4 regions of the Clavibacter tessellarius genome follow, and region 4 is predicted to be linked to each of the others. Evidence: riboswitches for the same ligand, from Rfam matches in the RefSeq annotation. Region 4 holds a riboswitch; each other region holds the start of a gene.
What was found. Region 4 has a riboswitch for fluoride ahead of glnA (type I glutamate--ammonia ligase). Riboswitches for the same ligand answer to the same signal wherever they lie in the genome.
Positions count from the first base shown of each region.

Region 1: it holds a riboswitch for fluoride, as region 4 does, so the genes downstream of both, glnA (type I glutamate--ammonia ligase) here and glnA (type I glutamate--ammonia ligase) in region 4, are expected to answer to the same signal.
Region 2: it holds a riboswitch for fluoride, as region 4 does, so the genes downstream of both, glnA (type I glutamate--ammonia ligase) here and glnA (type I glutamate--ammonia ligase) in region 4, are expected to answer to the same signal.
Region 3: it holds a riboswitch for fluoride, as region 4 does, so the genes downstream of both, glnA (type I glutamate--ammonia ligase) here and glnA (type I glutamate--ammonia ligase) in region 4, are expected to answer to the same signal.

Region 1 covers NZ_CP040789.1:20,345-28,197, forward strand. Annotated here, with positions in the region: gene FGG90_RS15555 (replication protein) at 1-158, opposite strand, end outside; gene FGG90_RS15560 (hypothetical protein) at 382-612, opposite strand; gene FGG90_RS15565 (hypothetical protein) at 1,196-1,702, shown strand; gene FGG90_RS15570 (hypothetical protein) at 1,933-2,784, opposite strand; gene FGG90_RS15575 (hypothetical protein) at 2,917-3,102, opposite strand; gene FGG90_RS15580 (LCP family protein) at 3,737-4,747, shown strand; gene FGG90_RS15585 (hypothetical protein) at 4,972-5,691, shown strand; gene FGG90_RS15590 (hypothetical protein) at 5,814-6,056, opposite strand; fluoride riboswitch at 6,578-6,651, shown strand; gene glnA (type I glutamate--ammonia ligase) at 6,725-7,853, shown strand, end outside.
Region 2 covers NZ_CP040789.1:4,474-12,326, forward strand. Annotated here, with positions in the region: gene FGG90_RS15485 (fluoride efflux transporter FluC) at 1-288, shown strand, start outside; gene FGG90_RS15490 (fluoride efflux transporter FluC) at 285-656, shown strand; gene FGG90_RS15495 (inorganic diphosphatase) at 683-1,168, shown strand; gene eno (phosphopyruvate hydratase) at 1,230-2,564, shown strand; gene ilvD (dihydroxy-acid dehydratase) at 2,659-4,338, shown strand; gene glnA (type I glutamate--ammonia ligase) at 4,456-5,880, opposite strand; fluoride riboswitch at 5,954-6,027, opposite strand; gene FGG90_RS15515 (hypothetical protein) at 6,549-6,791, shown strand; gene FGG90_RS15520 (hypothetical protein) at 6,914-7,633, opposite strand.
Region 3 covers NZ_CP040788.1:3,079,663-3,087,515, forward strand. Annotated here, with positions in the region: gene eno (phosphopyruvate hydratase) at 1-144, shown strand, start outside; gene ilvD (dihydroxy-acid dehydratase) at 239-1,918, shown strand; gene glnA (type I glutamate--ammonia ligase) at 2,036-3,460, opposite strand; fluoride riboswitch at 3,534-3,607, opposite strand; gene FGG90_RS14740 (hypothetical protein) at 3,957-4,301, opposite strand; gene FGG90_RS14745 (O-antigen polymerase) at 4,298-5,989, opposite strand; gene FGG90_RS14750 (polysaccharide pyruvyl transferase family protein) at 5,968-7,017, opposite strand; gene FGG90_RS14755 (polysaccharide transporter) at 7,014-7,853, opposite strand, start outside.
Region 4 covers NZ_CP040790.1:29,557-37,409, reverse strand. Annotated here, with positions in the region: gene ilvD (dihydroxy-acid dehydratase) at 1-428, shown strand, start outside; gene glnA (type I glutamate--ammonia ligase) at 546-1,970, opposite strand; fluoride riboswitch at 2,044-2,117, opposite strand; gene FGG90_RS15810 (hypothetical protein) at 2,639-2,881, shown strand; gene FGG90_RS15805 (hypothetical protein) at 3,004-3,723, opposite strand; gene FGG90_RS15800 (LCP family protein) at 3,948-4,958, opposite strand; gene FGG90_RS15795 (hypothetical protein) at 5,593-5,778, shown strand; gene FGG90_RS15790 (hypothetical protein) at 5,911-6,762, shown strand; gene FGG90_RS15785 (hypothetical protein) at 6,993-7,499, opposite strand.

The DNA.
Region 1 (7,853 bases), on a different replicon from region 4:
ACGGCGGCCATCCACGCGGCCGGCGACGTCCACGCCGGCACCTTCGCGTACGCACCGGCTGGCACCGGCAACGCCCACGACATCGGCGCGTCCTCCTCGACGCGCGCGCTCGACGCCTCCAACCCGGGCAGCGTCGGCTCGCTCGAGGCGTTTGCCAACCTGCGGAAATACGCACGTGTCTTGCGTGTCGGAGGTGTTGTGAGGTCCGCGGACGTGGTTATGATGGGCCTGCTTCCATAGATGTGTAGATGGACGCGACGAAGCCCCGGCCCTGGTAAGCCGGTTCTTCTGCTCGATCCGCCTCAGACCCGTTGTCGCCAAACAATCGGGGGTCTCAGGCGCAGTGCTTCGGCCCCTCGCGAAAGCGGGGGGCCATGCTCGTTAAGTGGGCTCGATAGGCAGCTCACCCTCTCGACTCTTGGGAGGCATCCACGTGGGGATGCCCTGATCGGTGAGTTCGAGGTGGTCGACGACCAGCTCGAACATGACGGCTCGCGAGACGCCGGCGCGATCAGCGATCGCGTCGAACTTGTCCTTGGACACGCGCTCGACCTCGTACCCGATGGGAACGGGATCGACGAGGGTGCCACGAGGGCGGCGCTTGGGAGCCATGCCGCCACTTAACCCTGGGGTCAGGGTTAAGAGCAACAAGCGCCCGGCGTGTCGGCGAATGTGGGGTCGGCGTAGGTTCACGACATGACGAACCCAGGATGGCCACGAGACCGCTACACCGGCCCGGGCGGCGGCGAGCACACCGGACCCGGCGGCGGCATGCACACCGGCCCCGGCGGAGGAATGCACACCGGCCCGGGCGGAGGCATGCACACCGGACCCGGCGGAGGAATGCACACCGGCCCCGGGGGCGGGCTCCACACGGGTCCAGGCGGCGGGCTCCACACCGGACCCGGCGGTGGCCTTCACACGGGCCCAGGCGGCGGGCTCCACACCGGACCCGGCGGCGGGCTCCACACGGGCCCAGGCGGCGGCCTCTACACCGGCCCGGCGGACAAGCCGTACCGGAGCAATGTGCCCCCGTGGCCGGTCTTCATCCGCGAGCTCCGGGCACGCGGCCTGGACGGCATCGCCGACCAGATCGCAGCCGCTCGCGGCCTGTAGCGCACCGACGCCGTGCCGGCCGGCACGCCCCCCGATGTGGAGGGCGCGCGGTTCATGGCGCCGGGCTACCGTCGGGCTCATGCCCGAACCCGAGAAGTCCACGTACTCAATCCTCTACGACCGGCTGTTCTTCGCCGGTCAGCACGACGTGCATTACCGCGTCGTGAGCGACCCCCGCAAGCTCACGTTCGACAAGCTCGTGAAGCTCATCGACACGGCGCTCGACGGCAAGCCCGTCGTCTACGCCACGCACTCGTTCGAGACCTCGAATGACCCCGAGCCTCCGAAGTTGGAGGGCACGGCCGTTGCCGTCACGAAGACTCACGTCGCGTTCGTAGACGTCAAGCCGGACCACGAACTCGAGGTGCGTGTCGTCGCCCTGACCGCCCTGACCGCCCTATCCATGTCCACGAACGGCTATGCGTCCTTCGTCACCAACGACAACAAGTGGTACACGATCGTCGTGAAGGCCACGTTCGAGGGGCTTCCCACCATCACGTTCCCCAGCGTCCGATCGAGCGAGAGGAACGCCAGCGAGTTCGCTGGGCTGTACCCGGACCTCATCGAGGCGCTGCGGATTCGATAACCCCTGGCCGGCGGTAGAGCGTCGTGCGGGAGGTGCCTAGATTCCGTGGGACCTGTGCCGCCGGCCGATCGGCCGCGATGAGCTGCGCGGCGGCGAGGATCTGACTGTCCGTGAATTCCGGCCGGCGGCCGCCGTGGTCCCGACCGGCGGCCGCCGGTCGGGGACCCTACCGGGGCGCCTGGACTCGAAACTCTCGCAAGAGGCTGTCGAGACCACGGCCCGGCGGGAGATCACCGAAGTCGCCGGATCAGATTCACGACGAGCAGCACCGCGTCTGCCGCCATGCCTGCGGAACGCCGATCGCCGTTCCTACGGTGCTTCGTGGCCTGAGCGAGCTCGATAGCCGCGCGGACGACCTTGCGCAGCTCGGCGTTTTCGGACCCCGGTAGCTCGACCTCAACCACTCGGCCGAGACGGGCCTTCGTGTTGGGGACCGGGGGCTCGTCGGCATCAAGCTCACCGTGGCGTGCGTGCTCATAGGAGGCCGCGGAGAGCGCCTCGAGCGCGGCCACCGCGTCGTTCCCGACGTTCGAGTAATCCTGTTCCGTTCGAGCTGTCTGGAAGTGTCGCCGCATCTCGTTCAGCTCGTCGTCGACGCGCTGCCAGCCGGTGGCCTTCCGCGGCGATATGGGGTCGGCCAGCGCGCCGGTGAGTGAGTCCGTCTCGCGGTCGGACAGCAAATCGTGCAGCGCATCGAATTGGTCATGGAGGATGTTCCGTCTAACTTGCCAGCTGCCGTACCCATCGTTCGCTAGCCAGTGCCTGCGGAACGTGTCGAAGTCACGGAACGGCGGATCGAAAGTGTCTATACCAAGGCGAGCGAGGACCGCCTTCAACGCTCGGACTAGCAGACGGGAGTCGTCATTGGTCAGCGGTGACCCAGCGGTGCCGTAGGCCTCGTACTCGTCATGCACGACCCGGGCAAGCGACACCGCGATCTCCAAATCCCCGTGGTCGGGGTTGGGGCCTCGCAGCAGCCCCTCGAGGAGATCTGCGTCAAGCGCGGCCTGTTGCGTCACCTCCGCGCCCCAGCCGTTGGACACCACGTCCTCACCCGGGAGGTAGAAGTCCCACGTACGCATGCGCTCACCATAGCCAGCGGCACTCTGCCGGCGGACTAACCACAGCGCGCCATCTGCCCAGACGGGCCCATACATAGGGAGTCGTCCGTCAGGGGATCCCAAACCGGACGCACGTCTCGTCGCGAGGAAACGCTACTGGCCCCCTGCGGGCATCGCCGGCGCGATGAGCGCCGTGATCGTTGCAACTACTGCGGGGGCGCCGAACACGACCGCAAAGAGCGAAGCTATCGCGGCCGATTGCTCCAGGCCCTCTGTCTTGCCCTTGAAGCCCTTGTCGAGAGAGAACGCCGCCAGGACCTCCTTCGCGATTGCGCACACGCCAGCAAGGCCGGCAAACGTGACGGCAACCCACACATTCCCGGCCATGCGCACCAGGACGATCACCAGCGCGATCACGACGAGGGCCGCTAGGCCAGCCGAGATCCACGTGGCCTTCGATACACGACTCGGCGTCCCTCCGGTCGAAGCGCCTTCGCCCGCTGCGGTTGAAGTGCCCTCGGGGTGTGCGATCAAAGGATCGGTGGAAGGCGCGTTTTCTGTCATTCGATGATGGTATCGACGTCGGCGACGGGTCCGACGAGGGATGGATACCCGGACACGTATCGACCGCGCCCCAGTCCGGGGATGACGCCTGTCTCGGCGTATGTCGCGCGACGCGCGCCACATAGCCTCGATGAGACGCGTCCGCGCCGCATCCGCCCAAGAAGGAGTCAACGTGGCCGAAGACACCAGGGCAGCTCAGCGCGAGCGGCGACGGGCTTCCGGCATCGCCCGTCACGGTCGACTGAGGAAGCCCAGCGCCGTACGCACTGCAGCCAACTTCGTCGCAGTCGTGGCAGCGGTCGCCCTGGTCAGTACCGGTTCCGTCGCTGCGGTCGCAGCATGGGACCTCGCACGCACGGTCCGGGCAAACTCCGTCGACATCTCGGACGGGGACGCCCTTCCGCCCTCCATGGGTGCAATCGACGGCGGTGCGAACGTGTTGCTCGTCGGGAACGACTCGCGTCGTGACCAGGGCGACGGCTACGGAGCGACGAAGGACGTCGGTACGGCGGAGCTGAACGACGTCACGATGCTGCTCCACATCAGCGAGGACCACACCCGCGCGACCGTCGTCTCCTTCCCACGGGACATGCTCATCGACCGTCCCGCATGCCAGAGCGCTGACGGCACGACCGAGGAGTCGACGGCGAGCGGCGTGCAGATCAACACCGCCCTGGAAACCGGCGGCTTGCCGTGCGTCGTGCGCACCGTCGAGAGCATCACGGGCCTCGACATCCCCTACGGCGGCTCGGTGCAGTTCAACGGCGTCATCGAGATGTCCAACGCCGTCGGCGGCGTCACCGTCTGCCTCGCCAATCCGATCAAGGACTGGCGCACCAACCTCGACCTCGCCGCCGGCCCACAGCTCCTCCAGGGCGAGAACGCGGTCCAGTTCCTCCGCGTCCGCCACGGTATCGGCGACAACAGCGACCTCTCCCGGATCAGCAACCAGCAGGTGTTCCTCAGCGCACTGCTACGCACCATCACCAGCACCGACACACTCACCAACCCCGCCAAGCTCTACGGCATCGCACGCGCCGCCGTCGACAACATGAGCCTCTCCACCTCGCTGAACAACCCCGCCGCCATCACGTCCCTCGCCCTCACCGTCAAGGACATCCCGCTCGACAAGTTCGTCTTCGTCCAGTACCCCACCACCTACCTCGAGAGCGGCCGCGTCGCGCAGGACGTGGCGACCGGTGACCAGATGATGCAGCTCATCGCCACCGACGCGGACTTCACGCTCGCCCCCGACAGCACCGGCCAAGGCGTCGTCCTCGCCGAGCCCACCGATCCCGCCACGGGTCCCCCCGCGGACGTAGCCGCGCCCTCATCCGGCGGGACAACCGCTCCCCCGGCGGCGCTGCCGGACAACGTCACGGGTCAGGCCGCTGCCACGGAGACCTGCTCGAACGGCTGACATGAGCGGACAGCGGTCCGCCGCGGCCGAACATGAGCCCGTCCCGCAGGGGCCCGTTGCCGAACCTCATGGCACGGTGCGGTCACGTTCGTGGGCGCCTCAGCCCATGAGCTACTAGATGCCGCGACGGCGGACCCGACCTCGCATCCCCGTGGGATCATCCACTCATGCCCACTGTCCAAGCCATCGCGCTAGGGGCCACGGAGACACGCGACGGCGCTGTCTTGCGATCCCTCAGCTCGCACCGGTCGCTGTCGGTGCGTTATGCGGTCGCGTCAAATCCCGCGGCCGATGACGAGACCATCTCGAACCTGCTCGACGACCGTGTCGGTTCGGTGCGCTGGGCCGCCGCCTCGAATCTGGCCGAGCGGCCGGCCCTGCAGATGGCGGTCGCCCGGTCGGCCGACAGGTGGCTCCGCCTCGCACTGGCTGGCACGTTCTTGGATCACGACGAGCGATCCCTCGCACGCGACGTGCAATGCGCGCTCATGGAGAACGCCTCCACCGAGATCCGCTCTCGGATGGCCGAGACGACGAACCACCTCGACGTGTTCGAGACGCTCATGAGCGATGGCGACCGGCGAGTGCGCGCCGCGTGCGCTGCGAATCCGCGCATCACGCGGGAGCAGATGGAGCGACTCGTCACGGATCGCAACTGGGAGGTCCGCGCCTCGGCTGTGGGGAGCGGCATGCGGTACCCGGACGATGAGCAGATCCTCCGCCTCGCGGAGGACCGCTCTGCGGGGGTCCGTTGGGCCGTCGTGTTCCGTGTCGACCGGCCGCGCGCCGCGCTCGAGCTGATCGCGAAGGACCAGGACGAGATGAACGCCGACCACGCGAGGAGTGAGCTCGAGGACGAGCGCAGCATCAATTCGGCCCACGTCACGACGGACGCTCGGATGCGGAGGGCCAGGGCCGAGTGCGCCGCGAGCTTCGAGCGCTGACCGGTCGCCACAGGGGGCCCGTACGACGCACGCTCGCAGCGTCCGGCAAGGGATCCCTTGAAGGACGCATCCGTGGGCGGCGCGGTGCTCGGTGGCGGGTCACGACCGGCGTCGCTGCCCCGTCAGTTCTTGCCGAGGGCTTCGCGCCCACGGCGCGTTCGCTCGCGGGAGCGCTCGAACATGAAGAGTCCGATGAACATGACGATCACAACGGCCCAGATGATGCCAAGGGTCGCGTTCTGCTCTCGGATGGCCGACGCCAGGATGAACCCCTGCACGCTGAACGCGAGGATCGCGGTCCCGATCACGCGGAAGCCTCGCCGTGAGCGGCGCTTAGCTTCTGCAGGGCTGGGGGCGTCGGCCATGACCCGATCTTGGCCGATGGCTAGCGGGTCTGCCAGCGTCCGCCGAGGGATCCCTCCCCGGACCAGCGCGGCGTCGCGCGACGTGCGCTGTGACTTTCGCCGCTTAGTGGCGTCTGATCTTGATCAATCGATGGCGGCCCGGGCTGCGGTGGAGTGCCAGCGACACCCTTAGCCCGCGGCCTACTTCCCCGCCGTCAAGCTGCCGCGTGAGCGCGCGCGCGTGCCGCTGCGGTGCCTAACCGAATGCTGCTGCCCAAGCGCACGTCCGGCACCAACGGGTGGATGAGCCTCTGGGGCAGCAACGGTCGGGAAGTACGTCCTCGCCGCTCTCATGTTCGCCGGCCGCGTCGGTCCGATCGGGCTAGCGTCGGCCCTGGCCATCCGACGGCGGACCCTCCTCTACGAGTGGCCGGCGGATCGCCCCGTCATCGGGTAGCCCGCACCGACGCTGGCGTTCCCGGACCCTTCGCTGTCCCACGGGCCGAGGGGTGGCACACGATTCGATGTGCGGCGCGGGCTACACTCGCGGCGGCGATGGATCCCGCCAGGACGACCCGTCCGAACCGCACCGCTTGCTGATGGTTCCTATCCCACCCGTACGGGTGGTCGCTTGCGGTGCCATCGGTCCTGAGGCGATCACCTGCGCATCGACGCAGAAAGCAGCCAGCGTGTTCACTGACCCCAGCCAAGTCCTGGACTTCATCACGAACACGGACGTCACGTTCCTCGACGTCCGGTTCACTGACCTTCCCGGCGTCCAGCAGCACCTCACGATCCCCGCATCCACGGTCGACGTGAAGTTCTTCACGGAGGGGATCGCCTTCGACGGGTCGTCCATCCGCGGCTTCGCGAGCATCCACGAGTCGGACATGCAGCTCATCCCCGACGTGACGACGGCCTACATCGACCCGTTCCGCATCGAGCGCACCCTCATCATGGTGTTCGACATCTACAACCCCCGCAACGGCGAGATCTACGCCCGCGACCCGCGCCAGGTGGCCAAGAAGGCCGAGAAGTTCCTCGCCGCGTCCGGCATCGCCGACACCGCGTTCTTCGCGCCCGAGGCCGAGTTCTACATCTTCGACGACGTCCGCTACGAGGTGAACCAGCACACGAGCTTCTACTCGGTCGACTCCGAGGAGGGCGCCTGGAACTCGGGCCGCGAGGAGGAGGGCGGCAACCTGGGCAACAAGACGCCCTACAAGGGCGGCTACTTCCCCGTCAGCCCGGTCGACAAGCAGGCCGACCTCCGCGACGACATCAGCCTCAAGCTGATCGACGCCGGCCTCATCCTCGAGCGCGCGCACCACGAGGTGGGCACGGGCGGCCAGGCCGAGATCAACTACCGCTTCGACACCATGGTGCACGCGGCGGACGACATCCTGAAGTTCAAGTACATCGTCAAGAACACGGCCGAGCAGTGGGGCAAGACGGCCACGTTCATGCCGAAGCCGCTGTTCGGCGACAACGGCTCGGGCATGCACACGCACCAGTCGCTCTGGAACGACGGCAAGCCGCTGTTCTACGACGAGGCCGGCTACGGCGGGCTGTCGGACGTCGCGCGCTGGTACATCGGCGGCATCCTCAAGCACGCGCCCGCCATCCTCGCGTTCACGAACCCGACGGTGAACTCGTACCACCGCCTCGTCCCCGGCTTCGAGGCGCCCGTCAACCTCGTGTACTCGGCGGGCAACCGCTCGGCGTCGATCCGCATCCCCATCACGGGCACGAACCCGAAGGCGAAGCGCATCGAGTTCCGCGCGCCCGACGCGTCGAGCAACCCGTACCTCGCGTTCG
Region 2 (7,853 bases), on a different replicon from region 4:
ATCAACGTCACCGGTGCGCTCCTACTCGGGCTGCTGCTGGAGCATCTCGCACATCGAGGCCCTGACGAAGGCCGCCGCCGCACCACCCGGCTGCTCATGGGGACCGGAGCGCTCGGCGGGTTCACGACCTACAGCGCCCTCGCGTCCAGCACGGCCGCCCTGATCCTCGACGACCATGCGCTCGTCGGCGCCGGGTATGCGTTGCTCACGGTCGTGACCGGCGCCCTGGCCACCACCATCGGTCTCGTCACCGCGCGTGCGCTCCGGCCCAGAGGAGCGCACTCATGAACGTACTCATCCCGATCGTGGTCGCCGTGGCCGGAGGCGTCGGCGCCGCCTTGCGGTTCTTCCTCGACGGAGCGATCAACCGAACTCGCCAGTACCGGCTCCCGGTGGGGACACTGACGATCAACATCACCGGCTCATTGCTACTCGGCCTACTCACCGGCGCAGCGACCCATCTCGGCGCCACAGCCGTCGCGGTCCTCGGCACCGGCCTCATGGGCGGATACACCACCTTCAGCACCGCCAGCTACGAGACGATCCGCCTCGCCCGCACCGGGCGGGTGCTCACAGCAGCCGGCTACGGCTTCGGAATGCTCATCACCTCCGTCGCCTCCGCGATCGCCGGCATCGCTCTCGGCACACACCTCTGACTCCCCGACCCGACACAGGAGACGACATGCACTTCGACATCACCATCGAGATCCCCCGCGGCAGCGGCAACAAGTACGAGATCGATCACGCGACCGGGCGGATCCGCCTGGACCGAGCCGTGTTCACCAGCATGGTGTTCCCGCAGGACTACGGCAGCATCGATGACACCCTCGGCGACGACGGTGATCCTCTGGACGCGCTCGTGCTCCTGCCCCGCCCGACCTTCCCCGGTGTCGTCATCGACGTGCGTCCTGTCGGAATGCTCCGCATGGTCGACGAGAACGGCGGCGACGACAAGATCCTCACCGTCCCCTACGGTGACCCCCGCTTCGCGGACATCCACGACATCGCCGACGTCCCGGACACGACCCTGCAGGAGATCGAGCACTTCTTCTCCCACTACAAGGAGACCGAGCACGGCAAGCACGTGACCACCGCCGGGTGGACCTCTGTCACTGACGCGGAGGCCCTCATCCGCACAGCCCAGCAGCGCTTTCCCCGCCACCGCTGACCCCTCAGCCGGCCGACCGTCGGCTCCCGCGCACGACCTACCCCGAATGAGAAGCGATCCCATGAACGAGTACATCAGCAACACGCACCACGCATCACGGCACACAGGCGAGTACGTCACCCGCACCCTGCACCCGGTCACCATCACGGACCTCCGCGCGTCCCGCATCCTCGACTCCCGCGGCTACCCGACGGTCCGCGTGCACCTCACGCTCACCGACGGGACCACCGTCACCGGTGACGCCCCGGCGGGAGCATCGACCGGTGCACACGAAGCCGTCGAGCTCCGCGACGGCGGCGACGCCTACGCTGGCCGCGACGTCTCCCAGGCCCTGCTCATGACGGCCGCGGAGGTCGCCCCGCTGATCACCGGCAGGAGCTGGGTGTCGATCACCGAGCTCGACGCCGCCCTGGCCGCACTCGACGGCACCGCCGGGTACTCGCGGTTGGGAGCGAACACCGTGGTCGCGACCTCCATCGCCATGTCGCGCGCGTTCGCCGCCGCCGCTGGACTGCCGCTGTGGCGGTGGATCGCTGACGTCACCGGCAGCACGCCGCGCCTCCCCGTACCGCACTTCAACGTCCTCAACGGCGGCGCTCACGCTGCGAACGCGCTCGACTTCCAGGAGTTCATGATCGCGCCCGTCTCCGCGACCAGCATGGTCGACGCCGTCCGCGTGGGGTCGGACGTCTACCACGCCCTCTCTGGCATCGTGCGGGAACGCTTCGGCGCGGTCGGACTCGGCGACGAGGGCGGTTTCGCACCGGCGATCACATCCCCGGAGGAGGCCCTGGATCTACTGGTCGACGCCATCCGCATTTCCGGACACGACGCGGGCGTGAACGCGATGGCTATCGCACTCGACCCCGCAGCGAACGAGTTCGCGCTCGGCGACGGCACGTACCGGATCGTCGATCAGCACCTGGACCGTGACGGCCTCGTCGCGTACTACGAGCGCCTCGTCGGCACCTACCCGATCCGCAGCATCGAGGACGGCTTCTCGGAGGACGACCATGCCGGGTGGAAGGCCATGAACACCGCTCTGGGCTCTCGTCTGCAGATCGTCGGCGACGACCTCTACGTCACAGACCCCCAGCGCATTCGCGACGGGGGCCGGGATGGCCTGTCCAACGCCGCCCTGATCAAGCCCAACCAGATCGGCACCGTGTCGCAGACCTTGGACGCGATTCGCACGGCCCGCGAGCTGGGTATGCGCAGCATGGTCTCGCACCGCTCCGGAGAGACCACGGACGCGTTCATCGCGGACCTCGTCGTCGGAACCGGCACTGGGCAGATCAAGTCCGGAGCCCCCGCACGAGGCGAGCGCGTGGCGAAGTACAACCGGCTCACCGAGATCGAAGAGACCGCACACGACCTGCCGTACGGGCTGGCATGACCCGTCAGCAAGCACGACGAGCGTCACACGGCACGTGCGTGCACGGCCACGAGAACACGCGACGAAAGAGGGTGCGATGACTGGAGCAACCGACATGAAGCCACGGAGCTGGGCTGTGACGCACGGGATCGAGGCGACGCCGTCCCGCGGCATGCTGCGGGCCGTCGGCATGGGCGACGAGGACTGGGACAAGCCGCAGATCGGCATCGCCTCGTCGTGGAACGAGATCACGCCGTGCAACCTGTCCCTGGACCGTCTCGCCCAGGGAGCGAAGGAGGGTGTCCATCGAGGTGGCGGCTACCCGCTGCAGTTCGGCACGATCTCCGTCTCGGACGGGATCTCGATGGGCCATGAGGGCATGCACTTCTCCCTCGTGTCTCGGGAGGTGATCGCCGACAGCGTCGAGGTCGTCGTCAGCGCTGAGCGGTTGGACGGCACCGTCCTGCTCGCCGGATGCGACAAGTCCCTCCCAGGGATGCTCATGGCAGCCGCGCGACTCGACCTCGCGAGCGTGTTCCTCTACGCAGGATCCGTCCTACCCGGATACGTGCAGCACGCCGACGGGACGGGCAGGGAGGTCACCATCGTCGACGCGTTCGAAGGCGTCGGCGCCTGTGCTGCCGGAACCATGACCGAGGAAGAGCTGAAGAAGATCGAGTGCGCGTCCGTCCCCGGGGAAGGCGCATGCGGGGGCATGTTCACCGCGAACACCATGGCCTGCATGGCCGAGGCGCTGGGCATGTCGCTACCCGGATCCGCGGCGCCACCGAGCGCCGACCGCCGTCGCGACCAGTACGCGCACCGATCAGGTGAAGCGGTCGTGGAGATGATCCGGATGGGGATCACCGCACGTCACATCCTCACCAGAGAGGCATTCGAGAACGCCATCGCCGTCGCCATGGCACTCGGAGGGTCGACCAACGTGGTGCTCCACCTGCTGGCGATCGCGCACGAGGCTGAGGTCGAGCTCACCCTCGACGACTTCGACCGGATCGGATCCAAGGTCCCGCACCTGGCCGACATGAAGCCCTTCGGGCGCTTCGTGATGCGCGACGTAGACCGTCGAGGCGGTGTCCCCGTCATCATGAAGGCGCTGCTGGACGCCGGCCTGCTCCACGGCGACTGCCTGACGGTCACAGGCAAGACCGTCGCAGAGAACCTCGCGGAGATCGACCCACCCGAGCCCGACGGGGAGGTGTTCCACCGCCTCGACGATCCCCTCCACGCCACCGGCGGACTCACGATCCTCCGAGGGTCGCTTGCGACCGACGGCGCTGTTGTGAAGACAGCCGGCTTCGACGCCACCTCGTTCGAGGGATCCGCGCGAGTCTTCGATCGCGAGCGCGCCGCACTGGACGCGCTAACCGAAGGCCGCATCCGCCCGGGCGACGTCGTCGTGATCCGCTACGAAGGCCCCAAGGGCGGACCAGGCATGCGCGAAATGCTCGCCATCACGGCCGCCATCAAGGGCGCGGGATTGGGAAAGGACGTCCTCCTTCTCACCGACGGGCGGTTCTCCGGCGGCACCACCGGCTTGTGCATCGGCCACGTCGCCCCGGAAGCCGCAGACGGCGGCGTCATCGCGTTCGTGTGCGACGAGGACCGGATCCGCGTCGACATCCCCACCCGACGCGTCGACCTCCTCGTCGACGAGGAAGAGCTGGAGCGACGCCGACAGGGCTGGGTACCTCTGCCTGTTCGGTACACACGGGGAGTGCTCGCCAAGTACACGCGCCTCGTCGGATCGGCCGCCATCGGAGCGGTCACCGGGTAGGGGGCCAGCAGGACGAGCGCTGCGCGCTCGTCGCTGCTCGCCGCATGACGCACGGGCCGGCCTCCCGGAGGAGGACGGCCCGTGCGTCATTCGCCCCGCTGCGGGGCGCCGGCGGGATCAGACGCCGTAGTACAGCTCGAACTCGAACGGGTGCGGGCGCTGCGCGAGGGGCTTGATCTCCATCTCGCGCTTGTACTCGATCCACGTCTCGATGAGGTCGGGTGTGAACACGTTGCCGGCCGTGAGGAACTCGTGGTCGGCCTCGAGCGCCTCGAGGGCGGCTCCGAGCGACGCGGGCACCTGCGGGATGTTCTTCGCCTCCTCGGGCGGGAGCTCGTAGAGGTCCTTGTCGACGGGCTCGTGCGGCTCGATGCGGTTCTTGATGCCGTCGATGCCGGCCATGAGCTGCGCGGCGAACGCGAGGTACGGGTTGCTCGACGCGTCGGGCGCGCGGAACTCGATGCGCTTCGCCTTCGGGTTCGTGCCCGTGATGGGGATGCGGATCGACGCCGAGCGGTTGCCCGCCGAGTACACGAGGTTGACGGGCGCCTCGAAGCCGGGGACGAGGCGGTGGTACGAGTTCACCGTCGGGTTCGTGAACGCGAGGATGGCGGGCGCGTGCTTGAGGATGCCGCCGATGTACCAGCGCGCGACGTCCGACAGCCCGCCGTAGCCGGCCTCGTCGTAGAACAGCGGCTTGCCGTCGTTCCAGAGCGACTGGTGCGTGTGCATGCCCGAGCCGTTGTCGCCGAACAGCGGCTTCGGCATGAACGTGGCCGTCTTGCCCCACTGCTCGGCCGTGTTCTTGACGATGTACTTGAACTTCAGGATGTCGTCCGCCGCGTGCACCATGGTGTCGAAGCGGTAGTTGATCTCGGCCTGGCCGCCCGTGCCCACCTCGTGGTGCGCGCGCTCGAGGATGAGGCCGGCGTCGATCAGCTTGAGGCTGATGTCGTCGCGGAGGTCGGCCTGCTTGTCGACCGGGCTGACGGGGAAGTAGCCGCCCTTGTAGGGCGTCTTGTTGCCCAGGTTGCCGCCCTCCTCCTCGCGGCCCGAGTTCCAGGCGCCCTCCTCGGAGTCGACCGAGTAGAAGCTCGTGTGCTGGTTCACCTCGTAGCGGACGTCGTCGAAGATGTAGAACTCGGCCTCGGGCGCGAAGAACGCGGTGTCGGCGATGCCGGACGCGGCGAGGAACTTCTCGGCCTTCTTGGCCACCTGGCGCGGGTCGCGGGCGTAGATCTCGCCGTTGCGGGGGTTGTAGATGTCGAACACCATGATGAGGGTGCGCTCGATGCGGAACGGGTCGATGTAGGCCGTCGTCACGTCGGGGATGAGCTGCATGTCCGACTCGTGGATGCTCGCGAAGCCGCGGATGGACGACCCGTCGAAGGCGATCCCCTCCGTGAAGAACTTCACGTCGACCGTGGATGCGGGGATCGTGAGGTGCTGCTGGACGCCGGGAAGGTCAGTGAACCGGACGTCGAGGAACGTGACGTCCGTGTTCGTGATGAAGTCCAGGACTTGGCTGGGGTCAGTGAACACGCTGGCTGCTTTCTGCGTCGATGCGCAGGTGATCGCCTCAGGACCGATGGCACCGCAAGCGACCACCCGTACGGGTGGGATAGGAACCATCAGCAAGCGGTGCGGTTCGGACGGGTCGTCCTGGCGGGATCCATCGCCGCCGCGAGTGTAGCCCGCGCCGCACATCGAATCGTGTGCCACCCCTCGGCCCGTGGGACAGCGAAGGGTCCGGGAACGCCAGCGTCGGTGCGGGCTACCCGATGACGGGGCGATCCGCCGGCCACTCGTAGAGGAGGGTCCGCCGTCGGATGGCCAGGGCCGACGCTAGCCCGATCGGACCGACGCGGCCGGCGAACATGAGAGCGGCGAGGACGTACTTCCCGACCGTTGCTGCCCCAGAGGCTCATCCACCCGTTGGTGCCGGACGTGCGCTTGGGCAGCAGCATTCGGTTAGGCACCGCAGCGGCACGCGCGCGCGCTCACGCGGCAGCTTGACGGCGGGGAAGTAGGCCGCGGGCTAAGGGTGTCGCTGGCACTCCACCGCAGCCCGGGCCGCCATCGATTGATCAAGATCAGACGCCACTAAGCGGCGAAAGTCACAGCGCACGTCGCGCGACGCCGCGCTGGTCCGGGGAGGGATCCCTCGGCGGACGCTGGCAGACCCGCTAGCCATCGGCCAAGATCGGGTCATGGCCGACGCCCCCAGCCCTGCAGAAGCTAAGCGCCGCTCACGGCGAGGCTTCCGCGTGATCGGGACCGCGATCCTCGCGTTCAGCGTGCAGGGGTTCATCCTGGCGTCGGCCATCCGAGAGCAGAACGCGACCCTTGGCATCATCTGGGCCGTTGTGATCGTCATGTTCATCGGACTCTTCATGTTCGAGCGCTCCCGCGAGCGAACGCGCCGTGGGCGCGAAGCCCTCGGCAAGAACTGACGGGGCAGCGACGCCGGTCGTGACCCGCCACCGAGCACCGCGCCGCCCACGGATGCGTCCTTCAAGGGATCCCTTGCCGGACGCTGCGAGCGTGCGTCGTACGGGCCCCCTGTGGCGACCGGTCAGCGCTCGAAGCTCGCGGCGCACTCGGCCCTGGCCCTCCGCATCCGAGCGTCCGTCGTGACGTGGGCCGAATTGATGCTGCGCTCGTCCTCGAGCTCACTCCTCGCGTGGTCGGCGTTCATCTCGTCCTGGTCCTTCGCGATCAGCTCGAGCGCGGCGCGCGGCCGGTCGACACGGAACACGACGGCCCAACGGACCCCCGCAGAGCGGTCCTCCGCGAGGCGGAGGATCTGCTCATCGTCCGGGTACCGCATGCCGCTCCCCACAGCCGAGGCGCGGACCTCCCAGTTGCGATCCGTGACGAGTCGCTCCATCTGCTCCCGCGTGATGCGCGGATTCGCAGCGCACGCGGCGCGCACTCGCCGGTCGCCATCGCTCATGAGCGTCTCGAACACGTCGAGGTGGTTCGTCGTCTCGGCCATCCGAGAGCGGATCTCGGTGGAGGCGTTCTCCATGAGCGCGCATTGCACGTCGCGTGCGAGGGATCGCTCGTCGTGATCCAAGAACGTGCCAGCCAGTGCGAGGCGGAGCCACCTGTCGGCCGACCGGGCGACCGCCATCTGCAGGGCCGGCCGCTCGGCCAGATTCGAGGCGGCGGCCCAGCGCACCGAACCGACACGGTCGTCGAGCAGGTTCGAGATGGTCTCGTCATCGGCCGCGGGATTTGACGCGACCGCATAACGCACCGACAGCGACCGGTGCGAGCTGAGGGATCGCAAGACAGCGCCGTCGCGTGTCTCCGTGGCCCCTAGCGCGATGGCTTGGACAGTGGGCATGAGTGGATGATCCCACGGGGATGCGAGGTCGGGTCCGCCGTCGCGGCATCTAGTAGCTCATGGGCTGAGGCGCCCACGAACGTGACCGCACCGTGCCATGAGGTTCGGCAACGGGCCCCTGCGGGACGGGCTCATGTTCGGCCGCGGCGGACCGCTGTCCGCT
Region 3 (7,853 bases), on a different replicon from region 4:
GCGTTCATCGCGGACCTCGTCGTCGGAACCGGCACTGGGCAGATCAAGTCCGGAGCCCCCGCACGAGGCGAGCGCGTGGCGAAGTACAACCGGCTCACCGAGATCGAAGAGACCGCACACGACCTGCCGTACGGGCTGGCATGACCCGTCAGCAAGCACGACGAGCGTCACACGGCACGTGCGTGCACGGCCACGAGAACACGCGACGAAAGAGGGTGCGATGACTGGAGCAACCGACATGAAGCCACGGAGCTGGGCTGTGACGCACGGGATCGAGGCGACGCCGTCCCGCGGCATGCTGCGGGCCGTCGGCATGGGCGACGAGGACTGGGACAAGCCGCAGATCGGCATCGCCTCGTCGTGGAACGAGATCACGCCGTGCAACCTGTCCCTGGACCGTCTCGCCCAGGGAGCGAAGGAGGGTGTCCATCGAGGTGGCGGCTACCCGCTGCAGTTCGGCACGATCTCCGTCTCGGACGGGATCTCGATGGGCCATGAGGGCATGCACTTCTCCCTCGTGTCTCGGGAGGTGATCGCCGACAGCGTCGAGGTCGTCGTCAGCGCTGAGCGGTTGGACGGCACCGTCCTGCTCGCCGGATGCGACAAGTCCCTCCCAGGGATGCTCATGGCAGCCGCGCGACTCGACCTCGCGAGCGTGTTCCTCTACGCAGGATCCGTCCTACCCGGATACGTGCAGCACGCCGACGGGACGGGCAGGGAGGTCACCATCGTCGACGCGTTCGAAGGCGTCGGCGCCTGTGCTGCCGGAACCATGACCGAGGAAGAGCTGAAGAAGATCGAGTGCGCGTCCGTCCCCGGGGAAGGCGCATGCGGGGGCATGTTCACCGCGAACACCATGGCCTGCATGGCCGAGGCGCTGGGCATGTCGCTACCCGGATCCGCGGCGCCACCGAGCGCCGACCGCCGTCGCGACCAGTACGCGCACCGATCAGGTGAAGCGGTCGTGGAGATGATCCGGATGGGGATCACCGCACGTCACATCCTCACCAGAGAGGCATTCGAGAACGCCATCGCCGTCGCCATGGCACTCGGAGGGTCGACCAACGTGGTGCTCCACCTGCTGGCGATCGCGCACGAGGCTGAGGTCGAGCTCACCCTCGACGACTTCGACCGGATCGGATCCAAGGTCCCGCACCTGGCCGACATGAAGCCCTTCGGGCGCTTCGTGATGCGCGACGTAGACCGTCGAGGCGGTGTCCCCGTCATCATGAAGGCGCTGCTGGACGCCGGCCTGCTCCACGGCGACTGCCTGACGGTCACAGGCAAGACCGTCGCAGAGAACCTCGCGGAGATCGACCCACCCGAGCCCGACGGGGAGGTGTTCCACCGCCTCGACGATCCCCTCCACGCCACCGGCGGACTCACGATCCTCCGAGGGTCGCTTGCGACCGACGGCGCTGTTGTGAAGACAGCCGGCTTCGACGCCACCTCGTTCGAGGGATCCGCGCGAGTCTTCGATCGCGAGCGCGCCGCACTGGACGCGCTAACCGAAGGCCGCATCCGCCCGGGCGACGTCGTCGTGATCCGCTACGAAGGCCCCAAGGGCGGACCAGGCATGCGCGAAATGCTCGCCATCACGGCCGCCATCAAGGGCGCGGGATTGGGAAAGGACGTCCTCCTTCTCACCGACGGGCGGTTCTCCGGCGGCACCACCGGCTTGTGCATCGGCCACGTCGCCCCGGAAGCCGCAGACGGCGGCGTCATCGCGTTCGTGTGCGACGAGGACCGGATCCGCGTCGACATCCCCACCCGACGCGTCGACCTCCTCGTCGACGAGGAAGAGCTGGAGCGACGCCGACAGGGCTGGGTACCTCTGCCTGTTCGGTACACACGGGGAGTGCTCGCCAAGTACACGCGCCTCGTCGGATCGGCCGCCATCGGAGCGGTCACCGGGTAGGGGGCCAGCAGGACGAGCGCTGCGCGCTCGTCGCTGCTCGCCGCATGACGCACGGGCCGGCCTCCCGGAGGAGGACGGCCCGTGCGTCATTCGCCCCGCTGCGGGGCGCCGGCGGGATCAGACGCCGTAGTACAGCTCGAACTCGAACGGGTGCGGGCGCTGCGCGAGGGGCTTGATCTCCATCTCGCGCTTGTACTCGATCCACGTCTCGATGAGGTCGGGTGTGAACACGTTGCCGGCCGTGAGGAACTCGTGGTCGGCCTCGAGCGCCTCGAGGGCGGCTCCGAGCGACGCGGGCACCTGCGGGATGTTCTTCGCCTCCTCGGGCGGGAGCTCGTAGAGGTCCTTGTCGACGGGCTCGTGCGGCTCGATGCGGTTCTTGATGCCGTCGATGCCGGCCATGAGCTGCGCGGCGAACGCGAGGTACGGGTTGCTCGACGCGTCGGGCGCGCGGAACTCGATGCGCTTCGCCTTCGGGTTCGTGCCCGTGATGGGGATGCGGATCGACGCCGAGCGGTTGCCCGCCGAGTACACGAGGTTGACGGGCGCCTCGAAGCCGGGGACGAGGCGGTGGTACGAGTTCACCGTCGGGTTCGTGAACGCGAGGATGGCGGGCGCGTGCTTGAGGATGCCGCCGATGTACCAGCGCGCGACGTCCGACAGCCCGCCGTAGCCGGCCTCGTCGTAGAACAGCGGCTTGCCGTCGTTCCAGAGCGACTGGTGCGTGTGCATGCCCGAGCCGTTGTCGCCGAACAGCGGCTTCGGCATGAACGTGGCCGTCTTGCCCCACTGCTCGGCCGTGTTCTTGACGATGTACTTGAACTTCAGGATGTCGTCCGCCGCGTGCACCATGGTGTCGAAGCGGTAGTTGATCTCGGCCTGGCCGCCCGTGCCCACCTCGTGGTGCGCGCGCTCGAGGATGAGGCCGGCGTCGATCAGCTTGAGGCTGATGTCGTCGCGGAGGTCGGCCTGCTTGTCGACCGGGCTGACGGGGAAGTAGCCGCCCTTGTAGGGCGTCTTGTTGCCCAGGTTGCCGCCCTCCTCCTCGCGGCCCGAGTTCCAGGCGCCCTCCTCGGAGTCGACCGAGTAGAAGCTCGTGTGCTGGTTCACCTCGTAGCGGACGTCGTCGAAGATGTAGAACTCGGCCTCGGGCGCGAAGAACGCGGTGTCGGCGATGCCGGACGCGGCGAGGAACTTCTCGGCCTTCTTGGCCACCTGGCGCGGGTCGCGGGCGTAGATCTCGCCGTTGCGGGGGTTGTAGATGTCGAACACCATGATGAGGGTGCGCTCGATGCGGAACGGGTCGATGTAGGCCGTCGTCACGTCGGGGATGAGCTGCATGTCCGACTCGTGGATGCTCGCGAAGCCGCGGATGGACGACCCGTCGAAGGCGATCCCCTCCGTGAAGAACTTCACGTCGACCGTGGATGCGGGGATCGTGAGGTGCTGCTGGACGCCGGGAAGGTCAGTGAACCGGACGTCGAGGAACGTGACGTCCGTGTTCGTGATGAAGTCCAGGACTTGGCTGGGGTCAGTGAACACGCTGGCTGCTTTCTGCGTCGATGCGCAGGTGATCGCCTCAGGACCGATGGCACCGCAAGCGACCACCCGTACGGGTGGGATAGGAACCATCAGCAAGCGGTGCGGTTCGGACGGGTCGTCCTGGCGGGATCCATCGCCGCCGCGAGTGTAGCCCGCGCCGCACATCGAATCGTGTGCCACCCCTCGGCCCGTGGGACAGCGAAGGGTCCGGGAACGCCAGCGTCGGTGCGGGCTACCCGATGACGGGGCGATCCGCCGGCCACTCGTAGAGGAGGGTCCGCCGTCGGATGGCCAGGGCCGACGCTAGCCCGATCGGACCGACGCGGCCGGCGAACATGAGAGCGGCGAGGACGTACTTCCCGACCGTTGCTGCCCCAGAGGCTCATCCACCCGTTGGTGCCGGACGTGCGCTTGGGCAGCAGCATTCGGTTAGGCACCGCAGCGGCACGCGCGCGCGCTCACGCGGCAGCTTGACGGCGGGGAAGTAGGCCGCGGGCTAAGGGTGTCGCTGGCACTCCACCGCAGCCCGGGCCGCCATCGATTGATCAAGATCAGACGCCACTAAGCGGCGAAAGTCACACACCTGGTCGGAGAGCGGCAGGGCGGCGCGGAGCTCGCTCTGCACGGTGTCGACGCGGGGCAGGATCAGCGCGGCCGAGACGCCGACGCCGACGACCGCCAGGACGACGACGCCCACGGGGATCCACAGGCGCTTGCGCTTCCACAGCGGGCGGCGCGGCCGGTCGGCGCGGTCGCCGCGATCCGCGCGGCCGGCGCGGGCCGTGCGGTCCCGGCGGTCGGCGCCCTCGGCGGGGTCGCCGGTGATCTCGGGGCCCGTCATCGGTCGCGGTCCCAGGTCACGGCCGGGCGGCCGGCGGGGAACGCGCGGCCGTTGCCGACCGCCGGCCGGGGCTCGGCCACGCCGGCGCCCGCGGCGACGCCCGCGCCGACGAGGGCGCGCTCGCGCTCGGCGGCCGACGCCGTCTCGTCCGGCAGCGGCTCGGGGGCGCTCACGGGTCCGGTCACCTGCTTCCGCGTGGTGGAGAACCAGAAGAAGAGCACGAGGATCACGAGCGACGCGATGCTCGTCGACATGCCCTGGTACGCGTCGCCGCGGATGAGGGAGAAGAGGTACGGGGTCACGACGACCGCGATGGCGCCGCCCAGCACGCCGCGGCGGCGCATGCGCGCGCGGATGAAGAGGCCGGCCACGAGCCCGAGGAGCGCGCCGACGGCGACCACCCCGGGGATGCCGAAGTTCGAGAACGCCTCGCCGATGGCCGACAGGCTCGTCTCGACGCGGTTGACGCCGTAGAACCGGGGCACGTAGGTGGACGTGAACCACGTGTTGCCGCCGCCGAACGGCTTGTCCTCCCAGAGCCCGCGCGGGACGAACCAGGCCGGCACGGCCGCGTAGGTGGCGCCCCACTGGTAGACGAAGTCGGGCAGCGACGCGACCTCGTTGAGGCGGATGAGCACGTCGAACGGGCGGGTCTCGATGCCGCTGGTGAGGCGGTCGAGGAGCACGCCGATCGGGTCCTGCGTGAGGCGGTCGAGCGAGCGGCCGTTGTCGAACGTGGACTCGCGGATGACGATCGAGTAGACCATCGCGACCACGGCCGTCACGCCGCCGATGAGGGCGATGGTGCGGAAGCGGAACGGCTTCGGACCGACCTGCTTGAGGATCAGGAACGGCAGGAACACGCCGATGATGAGCGGTCCGCGGCCGCCGGCGGACCCGGCGCAGACCACGAGCACCAGCACGGCGACCAGGTTGACCCAGTTCCAGCCCTCGAGGCCCTTCTGTCGGCGTGCGAGCACGTTGTAGACGATCGCGATCTGCACGGGGATGTAGGAGAGGCCGATGAACGACTTGCCGGAGAGGAAGTCGCTCCGGTTGGCGAGGCCCGTCGTGTACGCCTGGATGCCGCCGGAGGAGAGCACCAGGTACACGAGGAGGCCGAGGGCCACGACCGAGGAGATCACCACGATGGCCTGCGAGACCGACGTGTTGAACACGCGCTGCCAGCGCACCTGCGTGTCGGGGTCGACGAAGGCGGGGCCGCCCGCGAGGGCGTTGTCCTGCAGGGACTTGGCGTCCTCGCCGCCGCGGGCGATGCGGCGGGCCTCGCGGGCCACCGTGTAGTAGTAGACGACGAAGAACGCCGAGAAGAAGATCAGCGCCTCGATGAGGGCGGAGCTCGCGGCGAGCTGCAGCGTGGGGGAGAAGAAGCGCGTGTCGGCGATGGCGCCGGGGCTCGTCTCCATGCTGTTGGCGACCGTGAGCGGGCGCAGCACGAACAGCAGCAGGCCCGTGAAGGCGACGATGCCGCCCGGGGTGATCGGGTCCCCGTTGGAGACGGTCTCCTTCACGAGCACGCCCACCAGCAGGATCGCGAGGACCGCGATCATGAACGGGTAGGAGAGCTCGTTGCCGAGCAGGGCCACGCCGCCGAGCGCGGCGAGGACGGTGAGCACCACGGCGGCCGCGAAGACCGCCGGGGTCGCTAGGCGGTACGTCGGACCCATGAAGTCATCTCCTCGAATGCCGCGTCCAGGCGGGCGGTGGCTGCGACGAGGGCCGTCGCCGTGGTGGATGCGGTGCCGGCGTCGGCCGGACCGGTGACGGCGGTGCGGACCGCCTGGTCGAAGGATGCCTCCGACGGGATCTGGAACTCGGTCACGAACGCCCCGACCTTGGTGGCTCCGCCGACGGCCACCACGGGCGTCGTCAGCATCGTACCGAGGTACATGGCGTGCATGCGAGAGGCGATGACGACCTCGCGACCGGCCATCAGCTCGGCCGCGCGGCGCCAGCCGTGGTCGCCGGGCTCGGTGACGAGCCGCGCGCGGACCTCGGGGTGCAGCGCGCCCGCGTCGGAGTCGTCGCCCTGGTCCATCGAGACGAAGGCGACCTCGCCGAAGCGCTCCTCGAGGGCGGCGACGTCCGCGAGCGTGACCTGGGGGGAGTGCGTCGCGTTGAGCGCGACGACGGCGCCGCGGCGGTCGGCGGCGGGGGCGGCCATCCGGGCGAGCTCGGGGGCGGCGAAGAGGCTGACGTCGGCGGCCACCTCGACCGGGGCCCGCGAGTAGCCCGCGGCGCGGCCGGCCGACGCGGGGTCGCGGGTCCAGACGCGGGCGGCGTCGAGGCCGGAGCGGAGGGCGAGGCGCGCGCGGCGGCGGGTCACGGGATCCGCGCCCACGCCGAACACCGCGAGCGGCGTGCGGCTGGTGCGGGCGATGAGGCCCGTCACGGCCATGAGGCGCGGCAGCCCGGCGAACGGCCGGTCCGGCTGGTCGTCGGCGAGGAGCGTGCCGCCGCCGACGACGACCGCGTCGACCTGGCGCACGAGGTCCGCGAGGCCGCGGACGCCGCCCACGCGGGCGCGCTCCTCCGTGGAGTCGCGCCGGGCGGTCTGCCCGAAGTCGGCGACCACGGTCTCGTGGCCGGCGCGGCGGAGGCGCTCGGAGAGGGCGTCGGTGAGGAAGGCGTCGCCGAGGTTCTGCGGGTGGCCGGACGCGAGCGTGCGGTCGGCGGAGACGATGAGGATCCTCATGCGTCCTCCTTCCTGCGGGTGCGGGTGCGGGTGCGGATGAGGAGCACGGCGATGGCGGCGCTCAGGACGAGCTCGCTGGCGAGCGTGACGCCGGCGAGGAGGGCGGGGCCGGCGGTGAGCGCGGCCGCGAGCGTGAGGGCCACGGCGACGACGCCCGTGACGACGGTCGCGACGAGCCGCACGCGGACGAGGCCGGAGCCCATCGCGTACGCCATGAGCGCGTAGTTGCCGAACTTCGGGGCGACCGAGAGCAGGATCACGAGGAACACGACCTGGTCGAACGCGGCGCCGCCGAAGACCCGCTCGACGGGCTCGCGGATCAGCGCGATGATCCCGGCGAGCACGAGGCCGCCGAGCGCGAACCGCCACCAGTAGGCGCGCGCGGGGCGGCCGGCGGTGCGGATGCGCGGGATCAGCTGCTGCGAGAGCGTGGCCGGCAGCACCTCGAGCGGCTGCACCACGCGGTAGGCGAGGGCGAGCGGCACGACCGCGTCGACCCCGAGGATCGCCGTGCCGAGCACGAGCGGCGCCTGCGAGTAGAGGGCGCTGAGCGATCCCGAGAGCCCGAACTCCAGGATCTGCGGGAAGACGCGCACGGGCTGGTCGCCCGTGGTCGGCAGCCCGCGGCGGACGGCGATCCACGTGCCCGCGGTGACGACGAGCGACACGAGCGGGAAGGCCAGCAGCACGAGCACCTCGGGCACGAGCACGGCGATCGCGAGCGGCACGGCCTTCAGCACCACGAGCGCGAGGTCGGGGAACGCGTAGGACGCGTCGCGGCGGCCGACGAGCAGCGGCGCGCGGATCGTGCGGGTGAGGGAGTCGAGCACCTGGCT
Region 4 (7,853 bases):
CCGCACTGGACGCGCTAACCGAAGGCCGCATCCGCCCGGGCGACGTCGTCGTGATCCGCTACGAAGGCCCCAAGGGCGGACCAGGCATGCGCGAAATGCTCGCCATCACGGCCGCCATCAAGGGCGCGGGATTGGGAAAGGACGTCCTCCTTCTCACCGACGGGCGGTTCTCCGGCGGCACCACCGGCTTGTGCATCGGCCACGTCGCCCCGGAAGCCGCAGACGGCGGCGTCATCGCGTTCGTGTGCGACGAGGACCGGATCCGCGTCGACATCCCCACCCGACGCGTCGACCTCCTCGTCGACGAGGAAGAGCTGGAGCGACGCCGACAGGGCTGGGTACCTCTGCCTGTTCGGTACACACGGGGAGTGCTCGCCAAGTACACGCGCCTCGTCGGATCGGCCGCCATCGGAGCGGTCACCGGGTAGGGGGCCAGCAGGACGAGCGCTGCGCGCTCGTCGCTGCTCGCCGCATGACGCACGGGCCGGCCTCCCGGAGGAGGACGGCCCGTGCGTCATTCGCCCCGCTGCGGGGCGCCGGCGGGATCAGACGCCGTAGTACAGCTCGAACTCGAACGGGTGCGGGCGCTGCGCGAGGGGCTTGATCTCCATCTCGCGCTTGTACTCGATCCACGTCTCGATGAGGTCGGGTGTGAACACGTTGCCGGCCGTGAGGAACTCGTGGTCGGCCTCGAGCGCCTCGAGGGCGGCTCCGAGCGACGCGGGCACCTGCGGGATGTTCTTCGCCTCCTCGGGCGGGAGCTCGTAGAGGTCCTTGTCGACGGGCTCGTGCGGCTCGATGCGGTTCTTGATGCCGTCGATGCCGGCCATGAGCTGCGCGGCGAACGCGAGGTACGGGTTGCTCGACGCGTCGGGCGCGCGGAACTCGATGCGCTTCGCCTTCGGGTTCGTGCCCGTGATGGGGATGCGGATCGACGCCGAGCGGTTGCCCGCCGAGTACACGAGGTTGACGGGCGCCTCGAAGCCGGGGACGAGGCGGTGGTACGAGTTCACCGTCGGGTTCGTGAACGCGAGGATGGCGGGCGCGTGCTTGAGGATGCCGCCGATGTACCAGCGCGCGACGTCCGACAGCCCGCCGTAGCCGGCCTCGTCGTAGAACAGCGGCTTGCCGTCGTTCCAGAGCGACTGGTGCGTGTGCATGCCCGAGCCGTTGTCGCCGAACAGCGGCTTCGGCATGAACGTGGCCGTCTTGCCCCACTGCTCGGCCGTGTTCTTGACGATGTACTTGAACTTCAGGATGTCGTCCGCCGCGTGCACCATGGTGTCGAAGCGGTAGTTGATCTCGGCCTGGCCGCCCGTGCCCACCTCGTGGTGCGCGCGCTCGAGGATGAGGCCGGCGTCGATCAGCTTGAGGCTGATGTCGTCGCGGAGGTCGGCCTGCTTGTCGACCGGGCTGACGGGGAAGTAGCCGCCCTTGTAGGGCGTCTTGTTGCCCAGGTTGCCGCCCTCCTCCTCGCGGCCCGAGTTCCAGGCGCCCTCCTCGGAGTCGACCGAGTAGAAGCTCGTGTGCTGGTTCACCTCGTAGCGGACGTCGTCGAAGATGTAGAACTCGGCCTCGGGCGCGAAGAACGCGGTGTCGGCGATGCCGGACGCGGCGAGGAACTTCTCGGCCTTCTTGGCCACCTGGCGCGGGTCGCGGGCGTAGATCTCGCCGTTGCGGGGGTTGTAGATGTCGAACACCATGATGAGGGTGCGCTCGATGCGGAACGGGTCGATGTAGGCCGTCGTCACGTCGGGGATGAGCTGCATGTCCGACTCGTGGATGCTCGCGAAGCCGCGGATGGACGACCCGTCGAAGGCGATCCCCTCCGTGAAGAACTTCACGTCGACCGTGGATGCGGGGATCGTGAGGTGCTGCTGGACGCCGGGAAGGTCAGTGAACCGGACGTCGAGGAACGTGACGTCCGTGTTCGTGATGAAGTCCAGGACTTGGCTGGGGTCAGTGAACACGCTGGCTGCTTTCTGCGTCGATGCGCAGGTGATCGCCTCAGGACCGATGGCACCGCAAGCGACCACCCGTACGGGTGGGATAGGAACCATCAGCAAGCGGTGCGGTTCGGACGGGTCGTCCTGGCGGGATCCATCGCCGCCGCGAGTGTAGCCCGCGCCGCACATCGAATCGTGTGCCACCCCTCGGCCCGTGGGACAGCGAAGGGTCCGGGAACGCCAGCGTCGGTGCGGGCTACCCGATGACGGGGCGATCCGCCGGCCACTCGTAGAGGAGGGTCCGCCGTCGGATGGCCAGGGCCGACGCTAGCCCGATCGGACCGACGCGGCCGGCGAACATGAGAGCGGCGAGGACGTACTTCCCGACCGTTGCTGCCCCAGAGGCTCATCCACCCGTTGGTGCCGGACGTGCGCTTGGGCAGCAGCATTCGGTTAGGCACCGCAGCGGCACGCGCGCGCGCTCACGCGGCAGCTTGACGGCGGGGAAGTAGGCCGCGGGCTAAGGGTGTCGCTGGCACTCCACCGCAGCCCGGGCCGCCATCGATTGATCAAGATCAGACGCCACTAAGCGGCGAAAGTCACAGCGCACGTCGCGCGACGCCGCGCTGGTCCGGGGAGGGATCCCTCGGCGGACGCTGGCAGACCCGCTAGCCATCGGCCAAGATCGGGTCATGGCCGACGCCCCCAGCCCTGCAGAAGCTAAGCGCCGCTCACGGCGAGGCTTCCGCGTGATCGGGACCGCGATCCTCGCGTTCAGCGTGCAGGGGTTCATCCTGGCGTCGGCCATCCGAGAGCAGAACGCGACCCTTGGCATCATCTGGGCCGTTGTGATCGTCATGTTCATCGGACTCTTCATGTTCGAGCGCTCCCGCGAGCGAACGCGCCGTGGGCGCGAAGCCCTCGGCAAGAACTGACGGGGCAGCGACGCCGGTCGTGACCCGCCACCGAGCACCGCGCCGCCCACGGATGCGTCCTTCAAGGGATCCCTTGCCGGACGCTGCGAGCGTGCGTCGTACGGGCCCCCTGTGGCGACCGGTCAGCGCTCGAAGCTCGCGGCGCACTCGGCCCTGGCCCTCCGCATCCGAGCGTCCGTCGTGACGTGGGCCGAATTGATGCTGCGCTCGTCCTCGAGCTCACTCCTCGCGTGGTCGGCGTTCATCTCGTCCTGGTCCTTCGCGATCAGCTCGAGCGCGGCGCGCGGCCGGTCGACACGGAACACGACGGCCCAACGGACCCCCGCAGAGCGGTCCTCCGCGAGGCGGAGGATCTGCTCATCGTCCGGGTACCGCATGCCGCTCCCCACAGCCGAGGCGCGGACCTCCCAGTTGCGATCCGTGACGAGTCGCTCCATCTGCTCCCGCGTGATGCGCGGATTCGCAGCGCACGCGGCGCGCACTCGCCGGTCGCCATCGCTCATGAGCGTCTCGAACACGTCGAGGTGGTTCGTCGTCTCGGCCATCCGAGAGCGGATCTCGGTGGAGGCGTTCTCCATGAGCGCGCATTGCACGTCGCGTGCGAGGGATCGCTCGTCGTGATCCAAGAACGTGCCAGCCAGTGCGAGGCGGAGCCACCTGTCGGCCGACCGGGCGACCGCCATCTGCAGGGCCGGCCGCTCGGCCAGATTCGAGGCGGCGGCCCAGCGCACCGAACCGACACGGTCGTCGAGCAGGTTCGAGATGGTCTCGTCATCGGCCGCGGGATTTGACGCGACCGCATAACGCACCGACAGCGACCGGTGCGAGCTGAGGGATCGCAAGACAGCGCCGTCGCGTGTCTCCGTGGCCCCTAGCGCGATGGCTTGGACAGTGGGCATGAGTGGATGATCCCACGGGGATGCGAGGTCGGGTCCGCCGTCGCGGCATCTAGTAGCTCATGGGCTGAGGCGCCCACGAACGTGACCGCACCGTGCCATGAGGTTCGGCAACGGGCCCCTGCGGGACGGGCTCATGTTCGGCCGCGGCGGACCGCTGTCCGCTCATGTCAGCCGTTCGAGCAGGTCTCCGTGGCAGCGGCCTGACCCGTGACGTTGTCCGGCAGCGCCGCCGGGGGAGCGGTTGTCCCGCCGGATGAGGGCGCGGCTACGTCCGCGGGGGGACCCGTGGCGGGATCGGTGGGCTCGGCGAGGACGACGCCTTGGCCGGTGCTGTCGGGGGCGAGCGTGAAGTCCGCGTCGGTGGCGATGAGCTGCATCATCTGGTCACCGGTCGCCACGTCCTGCGCGACGCGGCCGCTCTCGAGGTAGGTGGTGGGGTACTGGACGAAGACGAACTTGTCGAGCGGGATGTCCTTGACGGTGAGGGCGAGGGACGTGATGGCGGCGGGGTTGTTCAGCGAGGTGGAGAGGCTCATGTTGTCGACGGCGGCGCGTGCGATGCCGTAGAGCTTGGCGGGGTTGGTGAGTGTGTCGGTGCTGGTGATGGTGCGTAGCAGTGCGCTGAGGAACACCTGCTGGTTGCTGATCCGGGAGAGGTCGCTGTTGTCGCCGATACCGTGGCGGACGCGGAGGAACTGGACCGCGTTCTCGCCCTGGAGGAGCTGTGGGCCGGCGGCGAGGTCGAGGTTGGTGCGCCAGTCCTTGATCGGATTGGCGAGGCAGACGGTGACGCCGCCGACGGCGTTGGACATCTCGATGACGCCGTTGAACTGCACCGAGCCGCCGTAGGGGATGTCGAGGCCCGTGATGCTCTCGACGGTGCGCACGACGCACGGCAAGCCGCCGGTTTCCAGGGCGGTGTTGATCTGCACGCCGCTCGCCGTCGACTCCTCGGTCGTGCCGTCAGCGCTCTGGCATGCGGGACGGTCGATGAGCATGTCCCGTGGGAAGGAGACGACGGTCGCGCGGGTGTGGTCCTCGCTGATGTGGAGCAGCATCGTGACGTCGTTCAGCTCCGCCGTACCGACGTCCTTCGTCGCTCCGTAGCCGTCGCCCTGGTCACGACGCGAGTCGTTCCCGACGAGCAACACGTTCGCACCGCCGTCGATTGCACCCATGGAGGGCGGAAGGGCGTCCCCGTCCGAGATGTCGACGGAGTTTGCCCGGACCGTGCGTGCGAGGTCCCATGCTGCGACCGCAGCGACGGAACCGGTACTGACCAGGGCGACCGCTGCCACGACTGCGACGAAGTTGGCTGCAGTGCGTACGGCGCTGGGCTTCCTCAGTCGACCGTGACGGGCGATGCCGGAAGCCCGTCGCCGCTCGCGCTGAGCTGCCCTGGTGTCTTCGGCCACGTTGACTCCTTCTTGGGCGGATGCGGCGCGGACGCGTCTCATCGAGGCTATGTGGCGCGCGTCGCGCGACATACGCCGAGACAGGCGTCATCCCCGGACTGGGGCGCGGTCGATACGTGTCCGGGTATCCATCCCTCGTCGGACCCGTCGCCGACGTCGATACCATCATCGAATGACAGAAAACGCGCCTTCCACCGATCCTTTGATCGCACACCCCGAGGGCACTTCAACCGCAGCGGGCGAAGGCGCTTCGACCGGAGGGACGCCGAGTCGTGTATCGAAGGCCACGTGGATCTCGGCTGGCCTAGCGGCCCTCGTCGTGATCGCGCTGGTGATCGTCCTGGTGCGCATGGCCGGGAATGTGTGGGTTGCCGTCACGTTTGCCGGCCTTGCTGGCGTGTGCGCAATCGCGAAGGAGGTCCTGGCGGCGTTCTCTCTCGACAAGGGCTTCAAGGGCAAGACAGAGGGCCTGGAGCAATCGGCCGCGATAGCTTCGCTCTTTGCGGTCGTGTTCGGCGCCCCCGCAGTAGTTGCAACGATCACGGCGCTCATCGCGCCGGCGATGCCCGCAGGGGGCCAGTAGCGTTTCCTCGCGACGAGACGTGCGTCCGGTTTGGGATCCCCTGACGGACGACTCCCTATGTATGGGCCCGTCTGGGCAGATGGCGCGCTGTGGTTAGTCCGCCGGCAGAGTGCCGCTGGCTATGGTGAGCGCATGCGTACGTGGGACTTCTACCTCCCGGGTGAGGACGTGGTGTCCAACGGCTGGGGCGCGGAGGTGACGCAACAGGCCGCGCTTGACGCAGATCTCCTCGAGGGGCTGCTGCGAGGCCCCAACCCCGACCACGGGGATTTGGAGATCGCGGTGTCGCTTGCCCGGGTCGTGCATGACGAGTACGAGGCCTACGGCACCGCTGGGTCACCGCTGACCAATGACGACTCCCGTCTGCTAGTCCGAGCGTTGAAGGCGGTCCTCGCTCGCCTTGGTATAGACACTTTCGATCCGCCGTTCCGTGACTTCGACACGTTCCGCAGGCACTGGCTAGCGAACGATGGGTACGGCAGCTGGCAAGTTAGACGGAACATCCTCCATGACCAATTCGATGCGCTGCACGATTTGCTGTCCGACCGCGAGACGGACTCACTCACCGGCGCGCTGGCCGACCCCATATCGCCGCGGAAGGCCACCGGCTGGCAGCGCGTCGACGACGAGCTGAACGAGATGCGGCGACACTTCCAGACAGCTCGAACGGAACAGGATTACTCGAACGTCGGGAACGACGCGGTGGCCGCGCTCGAGGCGCTCTCCGCGGCCTCCTATGAGCACGCACGCCACGGTGAGCTTGATGCCGACGAGCCCCCGGTCCCCAACACGAAGGCCCGTCTCGGCCGAGTGGTTGAGGTCGAGCTACCGGGGTCCGAAAACGCCGAGCTGCGCAAGGTCGTCCGCGCGGCTATCGAGCTCGCTCAGGCCACGAAGCACCGTAGGAACGGCGATCGGCGTTCCGCAGGCATGGCGGCAGACGCGGTGCTGCTCGTCGTGAATCTGATCCGGCGACTTCGGTGATCTCCCGCCGGGCCGTGGTCTCGACAGCCTCTTGCGAGAGTTTCGAGTCCAGGCGCCCCGGTAGGGTCCCCGACCGGCGGCCGCCGGTCGGGACCACGGCGGCCGCCGGCCGGAATTCACGGACAGTCAGATCCTCGCCGCCGCGCAGCTCATCGCGGCCGATCGGCCGGCGGCACAGGTCCCACGGAATCTAGGCACCTCCCGCACGACGCTCTACCGCCGGCCAGGGGTTATCGAATCCGCAGCGCCTCGATGAGGTCCGGGTACAGCCCAGCGAACTCGCTGGCGTTCCTCTCGCTCGATCGGACGCTGGGGAACGTGATGGTGGGAAGCCCCTCGAACGTGGCCTTCACGACGATCGTGTACCACTTGTTGTCGTTGGTGACGAAGGACGCATAGCCGTTCGTGGACATGGATAGGGCGGTCAGGGCGGTCAGGGCGACGACACGCACCTCGAGTTCGTGGTCCGGCTTGACGTCTACGAACGCGACGTGAGTCTTCGTGACGGCAACGGCCGTGCCCTCCAACTTCGGAGGCTCGGGGTCATTCGAGGTCTCGAACGAGTGCGTGGCGTAGACGACGGGCTTGCCGTCGAGCGCCGTGTCGATGAGCTTCACGAGCTTGTCGAACGTGAGCTTGCGGGGGTCGCTCACGACGCGGTAATGCACGTCGTGCTGACCGGCGAAGAACAGCCGGTCGTAGAGGATTGAGTACGTGGACTTCTCGGGTTCGGGCATGAGCCCGACGGTAGCCCGGCGCCATGAACCGCGCGCCCTCCACATCGGGGGGCGTGCCGGCCGGCACGGCGTCGGTGCGCTACAGGCCGCGAGCGGCTGCGATCTGGTCGGCGATGCCGTCCAGGCCGCGTGCCCGGAGCTCGCGGATGAAGACCGGCCACGGGGGCACATTGCTCCGGTACGGCTTGTCCGCCGGGCCGGTGTAGAGGCCGCCGCCTGGGCCCGTGTGGAGCCCGCCGCCGGGTCCGGTGTGGAGCCCGCCGCCTGGGCCCGTGTGAAGGCCACCGCCGGGTCCGGTGTGGAGCCCGCCGCCTGGACCCGTGTGGAGCCCGCCCCCGGGGCCGGTGTGCATTC